Regions from separate parts of the Brevibacillus sp. AF8 genome, predicted to be linked through region 1. Evidence: riboswitches for the same ligand, from Rfam matches in the RefSeq annotation. Region 1 holds a riboswitch; the other holds the start of a gene.

The links. A riboswitch is a leader RNA that binds a small molecule or an ion and turns the genes downstream of it on or off. The one in region 1 is predicted to bind S-adenosylmethionine.
Region 2: it holds a riboswitch for S-adenosylmethionine, as region 1 does, so the genes downstream of both, KB186_RS21005 (MetQ/NlpA family ABC transporter substrate-binding protein) here and mtnK (S-methyl-5-thioribose kinase) in region 1, are expected to answer to the same signal.

The regions. Positions count from the first base shown of each region.
Region 1 is NZ_JAGQDN010000005.1:2,860-7,644, reverse strand. It holds gene mtnA (S-methyl-5-thioribose-1-phosphate isomerase) at 1-770, opposite strand, end outside; gene mtnK (S-methyl-5-thioribose kinase) at 767-1,996, opposite strand; SAM riboswitch class I at 2,155-2,300, opposite strand; gene KB186_RS09295 (anti-sigma factor) at 2,397-3,584, opposite strand; gene KB186_RS09290 (sigma-70 family RNA polymerase sigma factor) at 3,584-4,102, opposite strand; SAM riboswitch class I at 4,233-4,410, shown strand; gene KB186_RS09285 (2,3-diketo-5-methylthiopentyl-1-phosphate enolase) at 4,496-4,785, shown strand, end outside.
Region 2 is NZ_JAGQDN010000018.1:89,821-94,605, reverse strand. It holds gene KB186_RS21020 (hypothetical protein) at 1-87, opposite strand, end outside; gene KB186_RS21015 (methionine ABC transporter permease) at 237-899, opposite strand; gene KB186_RS21010 (methionine ABC transporter ATP-binding protein) at 899-1,936, opposite strand; gene KB186_RS21005 (MetQ/NlpA family ABC transporter substrate-binding protein) at 1,979-2,809, opposite strand; SAM riboswitch class I at 2,912-3,014, opposite strand; gene KB186_RS21000 (hypothetical protein) at 3,309-3,815, shown strand; gene KB186_RS20995 (Na-translocating system protein MpsC family protein) at 4,142-4,498, shown strand; gene KB186_RS20990 (ABC transporter substrate-binding protein) at 4,695-4,785, shown strand, end outside.

The DNA.
Region 1 (4,785 bases):
CCATACGTACCGATTTTATTGGCGACATCTCCGTTCGCTGCTACGCGGTCTGTACCCACGATGACAGCCTCTACTTTCCCTTGGGACATCACCATCGCCGCCATGTTGTCGCAGATCAGCGTCACATCAATCCCTGCTTGCTGCAATTCGAATGCAGTAAGACGAGCGCCTTGCAGGACAGGACGAGTTTCGTCCGCGTACACCTTTAAGTTCCAGCCGCGTTCCTTTGCCAAATAAAAGGGAGCGGTAGCCGTACCGTACGCTGCCGTAGCCAATGCTCCTGGATTACAGTGCGTGAGAATTCCCATACCGTCATGCAACAGAGTCAGCAAATGCTCTCCGATGGTCCGGCATACTTCAGCGTCTTCCTTTTGAATCGCCAGTGCTTCATCGAGCACGGACGCCTTCAACTCGGCAATCGACGCACCGCTTTCTTTTTCAACACGAGCCTTGATGCGATCCAACGCCCAGAACAGATTCACGGCTGTCGGACGGGAAGAGCCCAAGTAGTCTGCCTGCTGGTTCAGTTCCTGCCAAAACTCGTCGTAGTTACTCGCTTCACTGCCACGAATGCCCAGGTAGAGCCCGTAAGCCGCCGCCATGCCAATCGCTGGTGCGCCACGGACTTCCAAGCGTCGGATGGAACCCCATACTTGCTCGGAGGTGGTCAAGTTCAAATAGATCGTTTCTACTGGCAGACGCGTCTGGTCAAGCAAGACCAATGCGTCATTCTCCCACTTAACAGGTGCCAATTGGGTGCTGGTTGTCATACTGTTGTAGCCTCCTGATAGTAACGTTCGGTCACAGTGCGTACGATGTCCGTGATATCTGTCGATTCGTCGATGCCGCCGCGACCGAGAATCAACGCTTCTCCTATCGAGAGCGCCAGACGTTCTGCTTCTGCGCGAGTCTGGTCGTCTTCAATGGCATTCAGGTCTGCTACGCCTGCCAAACCGATGACACGGCGCAAGATTTTGCAGCCGGCATAGCCTGCTGTATCCTGAATCAAGCGCTTCACGTAGCTTTGCCACAGCCCTTCGACATGGGCGCTGCGCTCTTTGGCGTGCTTGTGCCAGAGTTGAACGAATTGCGAAACGAATTCATTCCAGACATCCTCGACCGTTTCCAGTAAGTATTCGCGGTACGCTTCCCGTTCTCCTTGATCTTTTTGCAAACCGTGCTGGCCTGCGTAGTTGAGCAGCAGATTGGCAATGACCGCCCCGATGTCAAAACCGATTGGGCCGTAGTAAGCAAACTCTGGATCGATTGCTTTCAAGCTGTTCTCCGTGATGAAAATACTTCCGGTATGCAAGTCGCCATGCAGCAGCGCTTCCGAGCGCGTAAGGAAATCGTATTTCAGCTTGGCGATTTCCAGCTTCAGCGGCCGGTTGTTCCAGATCGCCTCGACTTCGCGGCGAATCAACGGATTGAAATCGTTGGTAGGCGCATTTTCATATGGATCGGTAAAGACGAGATCTTCTGTAATTTTGCATAGTTCTGGATTTATGAATGTTCCGACTAGCGCTTTTTTATCGTACGGATGCGCGCCCAGATCGGATGTGAAGAACAAGGTTTGCGCGAGAAAACGGCCAATTTGCTTCGCGAATAGCGGGTACCGCTTTCCTTCGATCAAACCTTTGCGCATGATGATGTGGTCCCCGACGTTTTCCATGACAGTCAACGCAAGCTCCCCGTCGAAATGATACACCTGCGGCACCAGGTCTGGAACGTATTTGTGCTGAATGCGGAGTGCCTCGCTCTCGATGCGAGCCCGATCAATCGTAAGCGGCCAAGATTCTCCCACGACGCGGGCAAAAGGCAGTGCTTGCTTGACAATGACGCTCTTACCGGTTGCCGGCTCCAGAATGTCAAAAACCAGATTGAGGTTACCATCCCCAATTTCACGGCTGGTCAGCTCTGCTCCTTCGCTAAAAAGATCCGGTATTCCTTTTACGTACTCCACTGCTTCCTGTTCAGTCAATGCGCGATATGCCATGATTCCAAAACTCCCCTCTACGTATTTTTCCTCTATCTCTACTTGTTTTGTTTGTGTCCCGAGAGTATTAATTTTAAAATTCTTATCGACGAAAAAAGACCTCTTTTCCCGAAGAAAAGAGGTCGCCGTCGTCACGTGTAAGAACCGTGTTGATGTCCCCCTTATCTTCCAGACCACTTTTGTTTCTGCAGGAATTAGCACCGTGCATGTCGCCTGTCAATCAGTCGCTTCCTCGCGTCTGAATGGCGTCATGTCGGTTGCCGGGTATCATCGGGCCAGTCCCTCCACCTTCTCTGGATAAGGTATCCAAAACGTATTCGGTTTTTGATTTAGTTTGAATCATACAACCAACGCTTCCACGATGTCAACACCCTTTTGTGCAAAAATTCGCACCTTGCTATCAATAGCTGGATTGTGTTCCCGATGCCGCAGGGTGATCCCAATTCCACCAGTCTACTTTGCCTAAAAACGCTGCTGTTATCGACTTTTCGGCCTTGAGCTTCAACAGTTCTTTCGTAGGTCCAGTGAGGACGGCGCCGTAGATTCGCACTCCGTTTTGCTGCATGTAGTTGTATCGTTCGGCTATCTGAAGGTCGCTACGAAATAGCAAAGATCTGCCGACATCGCGAGCCAGATCTTCTTGCTCAGATAAGTACTTCATCTCTTCTAAGTAGGCGGCCATTCTTCTGTTCCCTTCCCCGTTTACCCGAATGGGCGCATCTCCGTAATCCAGTTCATGCTGCGCAAATCCCCACACGTACCCGGGACCGAGAAATCGATTTGCCCCATCGTCTTCTGCTTGCTTTCGCTCCACCCCTGTGTCTACCGCAAACCAAACCGTATCTTGTCCCGAAGAGGTGACATGGCGGGAAACCAATTCATAGTACTCCTCGTATGTTAGGAAGTGATCGAAGGAAATCGCGAGCTGAGAAACGGTCCCCTCAGGTAGCTTCTCCATCGTTGTCCAGGCAGGTGCAGTGCGAGATTCCGTATCCCCCATTTCCCCGTCTGTCGGATAACGGAAATACAGCTTCTGTTCCCTAACCCCGTTCGTCCATTGCGGCTTCGTATTTACGTTCCATAGCACATTCGTACTCTCAAAACGACCAGCGACCTTTTCTTCCCCCCCAACCCGCTCACGTAGTTCCATGCTGATGTTTCCGTACAGCAATCCGACCTGCGAGCCACTACTACCCACTCTCACACCTGGCTGAGTAAAATTGACTATCGACTTCGCAACGCGGAACAGATCTTCATGCATCAGCGACCCGACCCAGCCATTCAAAATCAGCAACACAACTCCGGCCAAAAAGGGAAGCCCTATGGTGAACCCAGCGTTGGACAACCGATTTTTCCATTTCCCCCGGCGCACAATGGCACGCTGTTTTTCAGCCGACAGTGCTTCAGGCTGGTTTATTTTCACCTTGTCCTCCCCCGTTTCTTCCCCCAACAAAAGCCTTTCCAACCGCTGTGCGTACTCCACGTCAGCCGCTATTTCTTCCTCGAATAGTTTTGAATCTTCTTCCGCCATTTCCCCACGCAAATAAGCAAGCAGCCTTTGCTCGCGATGATTCTCATCCTTGTTCATCACTGGCTTTCCTCCCTCCACAACTGCCGCATCTTTTGTCGTCCCCGAAACAAGGAACGCTTGACGTCTGCCAGCTCAATCCCGAGTACCTCTGCCATCTCCGCATAGGAAAACTGCAATGCAGACAACAAAATGACCTGTCTCTGCTTTTCCGGAAGCTTCTCCAAATAGTCGTGGGCCACTTCCCACAGCTCCTGATTCACGACATGCTCAGCCGGATCAACAGCCGAATGATCAGGTCTTTCTGGCAGGGCTTCTACAAACGCAAATCGTTGTTTCGTCCTCTTACGATAACCATCCACGAAAGCGTGATAGGCCACCTTGAACAGCCAGGGCCGTACTTTTTCCCCACGGTAGTCGTCCAAGGAAGAGAAGGCGCGACAAAAGGTTTCCTGTGTCAAATCCTCTGCCAGCTTCTCATCTCGTGTCAGCCGGAAAAGATAGCGGTAAATATCGTTTACATGCAGCTGGTACACATCCTCCAGACCTACTTTCCCAAACCGTTCACACCCCTTCATCCCTTACCACGAAGGAATTGCCAAAAAGTTTCACCTTAGTCTCATTTTTCTCATAACTTGCTGCACATTCTCTGCAAAAACAAAGATTGACTCCTGACAATGAACGTCATATCATGGGGGAAACGAATAACTCTTATCGCGAGCTGGCTGAGGGACTGGCCCTATGATGCCCGGCAACCGGCGCTATACCATGATTCGTACGCTCATAATTGCGTACCTTGGATAGCGAAACGGTGCTAATTCCAACGGATAAGAGTCGAGATCGAGCACTTTGGGCTCGTTTCGGCTACTGACCCGAGAGATGAGAGGAGACGAGACGCTTTCATAGTCGACAACCGCCTCCCCGCTCAATGGGGAGGCTTTTTTAATAATTCAAGGAGGATTAGGCGTACCATGAGTGAACAACGTATCCTCGTCACCTATCTCACACAAGCAAAAGACTTGAACAAGAAAGCGGAAGCCATTGCTGTCGGCATGACAGTCGGTTCCTGGACGGACCTGCCGCTTGCCAAGCAAGCTGAGCTAGCGCCTTATCTCGGTGAAGCCGTGAGCGCGACACCGATTGCGACACTGGAAAACGGAGAAACACGCGGTCTGATTACCGTTAGCTATCCGACTCGCAATTTTACAGCAGACATTCCATCCTTGTTGACCGGAATATTCGGTAAACTGTCGATGGATGG
Region 2 (4,785 bases), on a different contig from region 1:
ACCTTTCGCATCGGCATGATCAATGAATCCTCCGGCCGGAGCGAGTACGAGCATTACGGCAACCAACATCATGATGAGTTTTTTCATGTTATTTGAGTAGCCCCTCTCATTAAAATGACTTGTATATATAAGTCTACATGAATATCGAGCGAAATACCAACGAACTTTCAGTGACGATCAGTCTAAATACCTACAAAAAAGCCCCTGACAAGCGATCTCGTCAGGGGTTCTTCGATTTACGCGCTCTTTTTCAGTTTTCGGGCTGCCCAGTTACCCAACGATTGAATGAGCTGGACCAAGACGACAAGGATAATGACGGTAATGATCATGACTTCGATGTCCCATTGCTGGTAGCCGTAGCGCAAGGCGAGATCGCCCAATCCACCGGCACCGACTGCGCCCGCCATAGCAGTGGCACCGATCAAACCGATGGTCGCAATCGTCAGGCAGAGGACGATGCCAGGTCGTGCTTCACGCAGCATGATGCGAAAAATAATCTGCGTCCGGGATGCGCCCATCGCTTGGTACGCTTCGATCACGCCGCGATCTACGTCATGCAGGGCCGTTTCCATCAGGCGTGAGATGTAAGGTGTCGTATAGACGATGAGCGGCACAATGGCTCCCTCAATCCCAATCGAGGTGCCCACGATCAACTCCGTAAAAGGAATGATCGCAACCATAAGAATAATAAAAGGCAGTGAACGCACAATGTTGATGAGCGTATTCAGGGTGTGATAGATGATCTTGTTCGGGAAAAGGTGATTCGCCTGTGTGATGACCAACAAAATCCCGAGCGGAATCCCGATCAATGTCGCAATGAACAACGAAAACCCGACCATGATGACAGTCTCTTGCAGGGATTGCCCGAATACCGGAATCATTTCAATCAGACGCTCCATTAGCTCCGCACCTCCTCTGGTGACACAATATCTACGCGGTAGACGGATTCCCGCAAGAAGCGAATGCCGTCTTGAATGGGCTGGTCTTCACCAGAAATGTGCAATAGCAAAATGCCGAGCGCCGTTCCCTTAATGGTCGTAATCGAGCCGTACAACAGATTGGTGCTAATCGGAAAGTGTGCGGACAAGGTGCCTAGAACTGGATCGAGAGCGGCATCTCCGCGAAAGGCAACGCGAACAATTTTGGAAACGGGTCCGGTTTCTTTTATCTTGGACAAAATCTCCTGTGGTACCTGATCGTCAAAAACCGTTTTGATAAAATTGCGGGTCGTTTGCTCTTGCGGATTGCTGAACACATCCAGAACAGAGCCTTGCTCGATGACGACACCGTTTTCTATGATAGCTACCTGGTCGCAGATTTTTTTGATGACCTGCATTTCATGTGTAATCAGCACGATAGTCAGGTTAAACTTTCGATTGATGTCGAGCAACAGCTCGAGAATCGATTCGGTCGTCTGCGGGTCGAGAGCGGAAGTCGCTTCGTCGCAGAGCAGGATTTCCGGATCAGTCGCAAGCGCACGAGCGATGCCCACCCGTTGCTTTTGTCCACCGGATAGCTGAGAAGGATAAGCATTTGCTTTATCAGACAAGCCAACCAAGCCGAGAAGGTCTTCTACCTTGCGCTTAATGACATCTTTGGGGACGCGATTCATCCGCAAGATTTCCGCCACATTGTCAAAGACATTATAGGAAGAGAGCAGGTTGAAGTGTTGAAAAATAATCCCGATCTTTTTGCGAGCTTGCCGCAGCTCTTTTTCCTTGAGGGTCAGCATGTTCTGGCCATTGACGATCACAGAACCGCTAGTTGGCTTCTCCAACAGGTTGATGGTACGGAGCAGGGTGCTTTTCCCCGCTCCGCTAAAGCCGATCACCCCGTAGATTTGCCCTTTTTCCACCTGCAGGGATACGCCCTTCAATGCTTTTACCTGCTTGTTTCCTACTTGATACGACTTATGAATATCGGTTAGCTGTATCATAACGAGTTCTCCTTGTTGTTCTTGATGTTCCTGGCGTCGATCTTACCAGGACGGCAGTACAGCTCCTTCAAAACGCTCGTCGATGAATTTTTTCACTTCTTCCGAGCGGTAGATGTCCACCAGCTTTTTGACGGCAGGGTTGTCTTTGTTGGTTTCGTTGACTGCCAAGATGTTCACGTACGGAGAGTCAGCCTTCTCAGCGAAGATCGCGTCTTTTTTCGGAGAGTAGCCAGCTTCCATTGCGAAATTCGTATTAATCGAAGCAACCTCTACGTTATTCAGCGAGCGTGCCAGGAAAGCAGCCTCCAGCTCTTTGAATTGCAAATTTTTCGGATTTTCCACGATGTCCAATGGTGTTGCGTTGTCACCCACGCCATCCTTGAGCTTAATCAAGCCAGCTGCCTGATAGAGCAGCAATGCGCGTGCTCGGTTGGTCGGGTCGTTTTGAATGCCGACAACACCGCCTGCCGGGATATCCTCGACTTTTTTATGCTTGGTGGAGTAAAGACCCATTGGATACGTCACGGTTTTTCCGACCTCGACGATCTTTGTTTTGTGATCCTGATTGAACTTCGCCAAGAACGGAATGGTTTGGAAGCTGTTTACATCGAGATTTCCTTTATCGAGAGCTTGGTTCGGCTGTACGTAATCGTTGAAAACGACGACTTCGACGTCGAGTCCTTTGCCTTTGGCGACTTCTTTTACTTTGTTGAGAATCTCTTCGTGCGGGCCGCCAGTGACGCCGACCTTGAGTGAGGTTTGTTCAGCAGCAGTGCCACCGTTAGCAGGCGCAGCTTCTTGTTTACCACCGCAAGCCGTTACGAGCGATGCAGCGAGCAGCAGTGTAGTGAGCAGTAGACCAGTCTTTTTCATGAAAATACCCCTTTTCTCTGGATGTAAGATGGAAACGAAAAAAGCCTCTTCCGACAGAAGAGGCGAAAACTGCGAGTATGTAAACACACTGCAACAATACCTCTCTTATCTGTCGGAATAAATTCCGCTGGATTTGGCACCATATCGTTTGCGATAGGTTGCCGAGGTGTCATAGGGCCAGTCCCTCAACCTCTCTTCATAAGAGAATGTGCTATGAAATTTTAACGAAAGATAAAATCGCTAATCCTTATTCGAATAGTTGGATTATATCTTGCACCAACGTGGATGTCAAAGTTTTTTTCAAATGAATGTGATATTTGCGAAAAATGTGGTGATTCTACCTTCCTTTCGCATTACTCCTGTACAACCACCAATCGGGCGGGATGAGAGTCTGTCATTTTTTGAATATTTTCCATATTAATTATTGATTTTCCATTTATTGCCATGTAATATACTTAATAGGAAGATAATTCCAAATTACTAGTGATGGAGGATTATTATGAAAAGATCTGTTAAAGGTACAATTGCAGCAGCTCTTTTACTTAGCAGTCTATCTATTGGATCTAGTGCTATGGCATCATCACATGATGCAGTTGTAAAAGAAAAATATCCGGAGAGTCACGTTAAGGTTAATCAGGTTAAATATCCGGATACTTCCGCAAAATCTTTTATGAAGTTATTGGAACCTATGGGATCTGAAAGACCGATTGACGACGTTCCAATTAAGAATGCCAAAACGGATTCCAAAAATTTTAATATTCCAGAGGGCTATGGTTGGGTTAAAGTGTGGGTATATAATAGTGGAACCTACGAGATCAAAGTGTCCGTTACTGATTCATCCGGTAGTCAGAAAATGTTCTTTAGAGTACCACCTTATGGTAATCAAAAATTTGAAATAAGTAGCTCGCCTTGGGGAACTGGTTCGCATACAGTTTCGCTTTCGTCAGATGAGAACATGGAAGGTAAAGTTGCAGTTAAAATAGCACAACACCAGAATGAGCTGTAACACATAACAAAATACCAAAAACGAAAAAACATCTCGGTTCACTGTTTATGGTGAATCGAGATGTTTTTTTTGGCGTTGTACTCGCCTCCAAGTGGGGATAGAAAAATCTGAAATTTAATTTTCTGACAGACCACGAGAGAACTGCCCACCCTGAAAGGGGGGAGGGGCAGAAGGTATCGCATAGTCCCCTGTCCGGTAAATCCCGGTAGATCAATTCACGCAATTATATGAAATTGATCTAAATACGAATATTCTATTGAAGAATCGGGAAATCATTTGTATAATGAGAGCGAATGAACTCTATGCCAGCTATCGCAGGTGATGACATGACTCTCGTGGACTCCAATGAAACCAGAAAAAAGCTGTCTGCCATCTATAATGAGATAGCAAAAGAGTTGTTCGGATTTGGAACGACTTTGCTCCGAGTCACGATTGAAAACCAGATGATTACGTTCCAAGCCAAGCATCGTCGCTCTCCGCGCTCACAAGCGTTGGAAGGAGAAGCGCCGGCCCTCAAGCTCGAAGTCGATTTTCGCATGTCCCTTCTTTATAAGAAGAAACTGAGAGAACGACTGGAAGAAGAGATGGGGTTGCCGTTGGAAGCCGTGCTGAGGGACTATGATGCGCCTACGCAGTGGGCGATCACGAATGTTATTTTAGCTGAATCAGAACTGAATACCTGACGCAATCGTTCGGATTTTCTCTTTTGATCTATCTTAAGGGGAGACCGTAGACTTTGCGTAAAACGGGTGTCACTTCTCTTTGTTTACGAAGAAAAGTGCTCTTGTTTAGAATGATACGTTCTAATCAAGGGTACTTTTCTTTTTATTGTATCACCATATTTTGTCATCAATTGAACCCAACTGGAGGAGAATTACGATGAAAAAATTACTTGCTGGAATCCTGTCTTTCTCTATGATGTCACTGGCTCTCGCTGGCTGTGGCAGCAATGATCAACCACAAGCGGGAG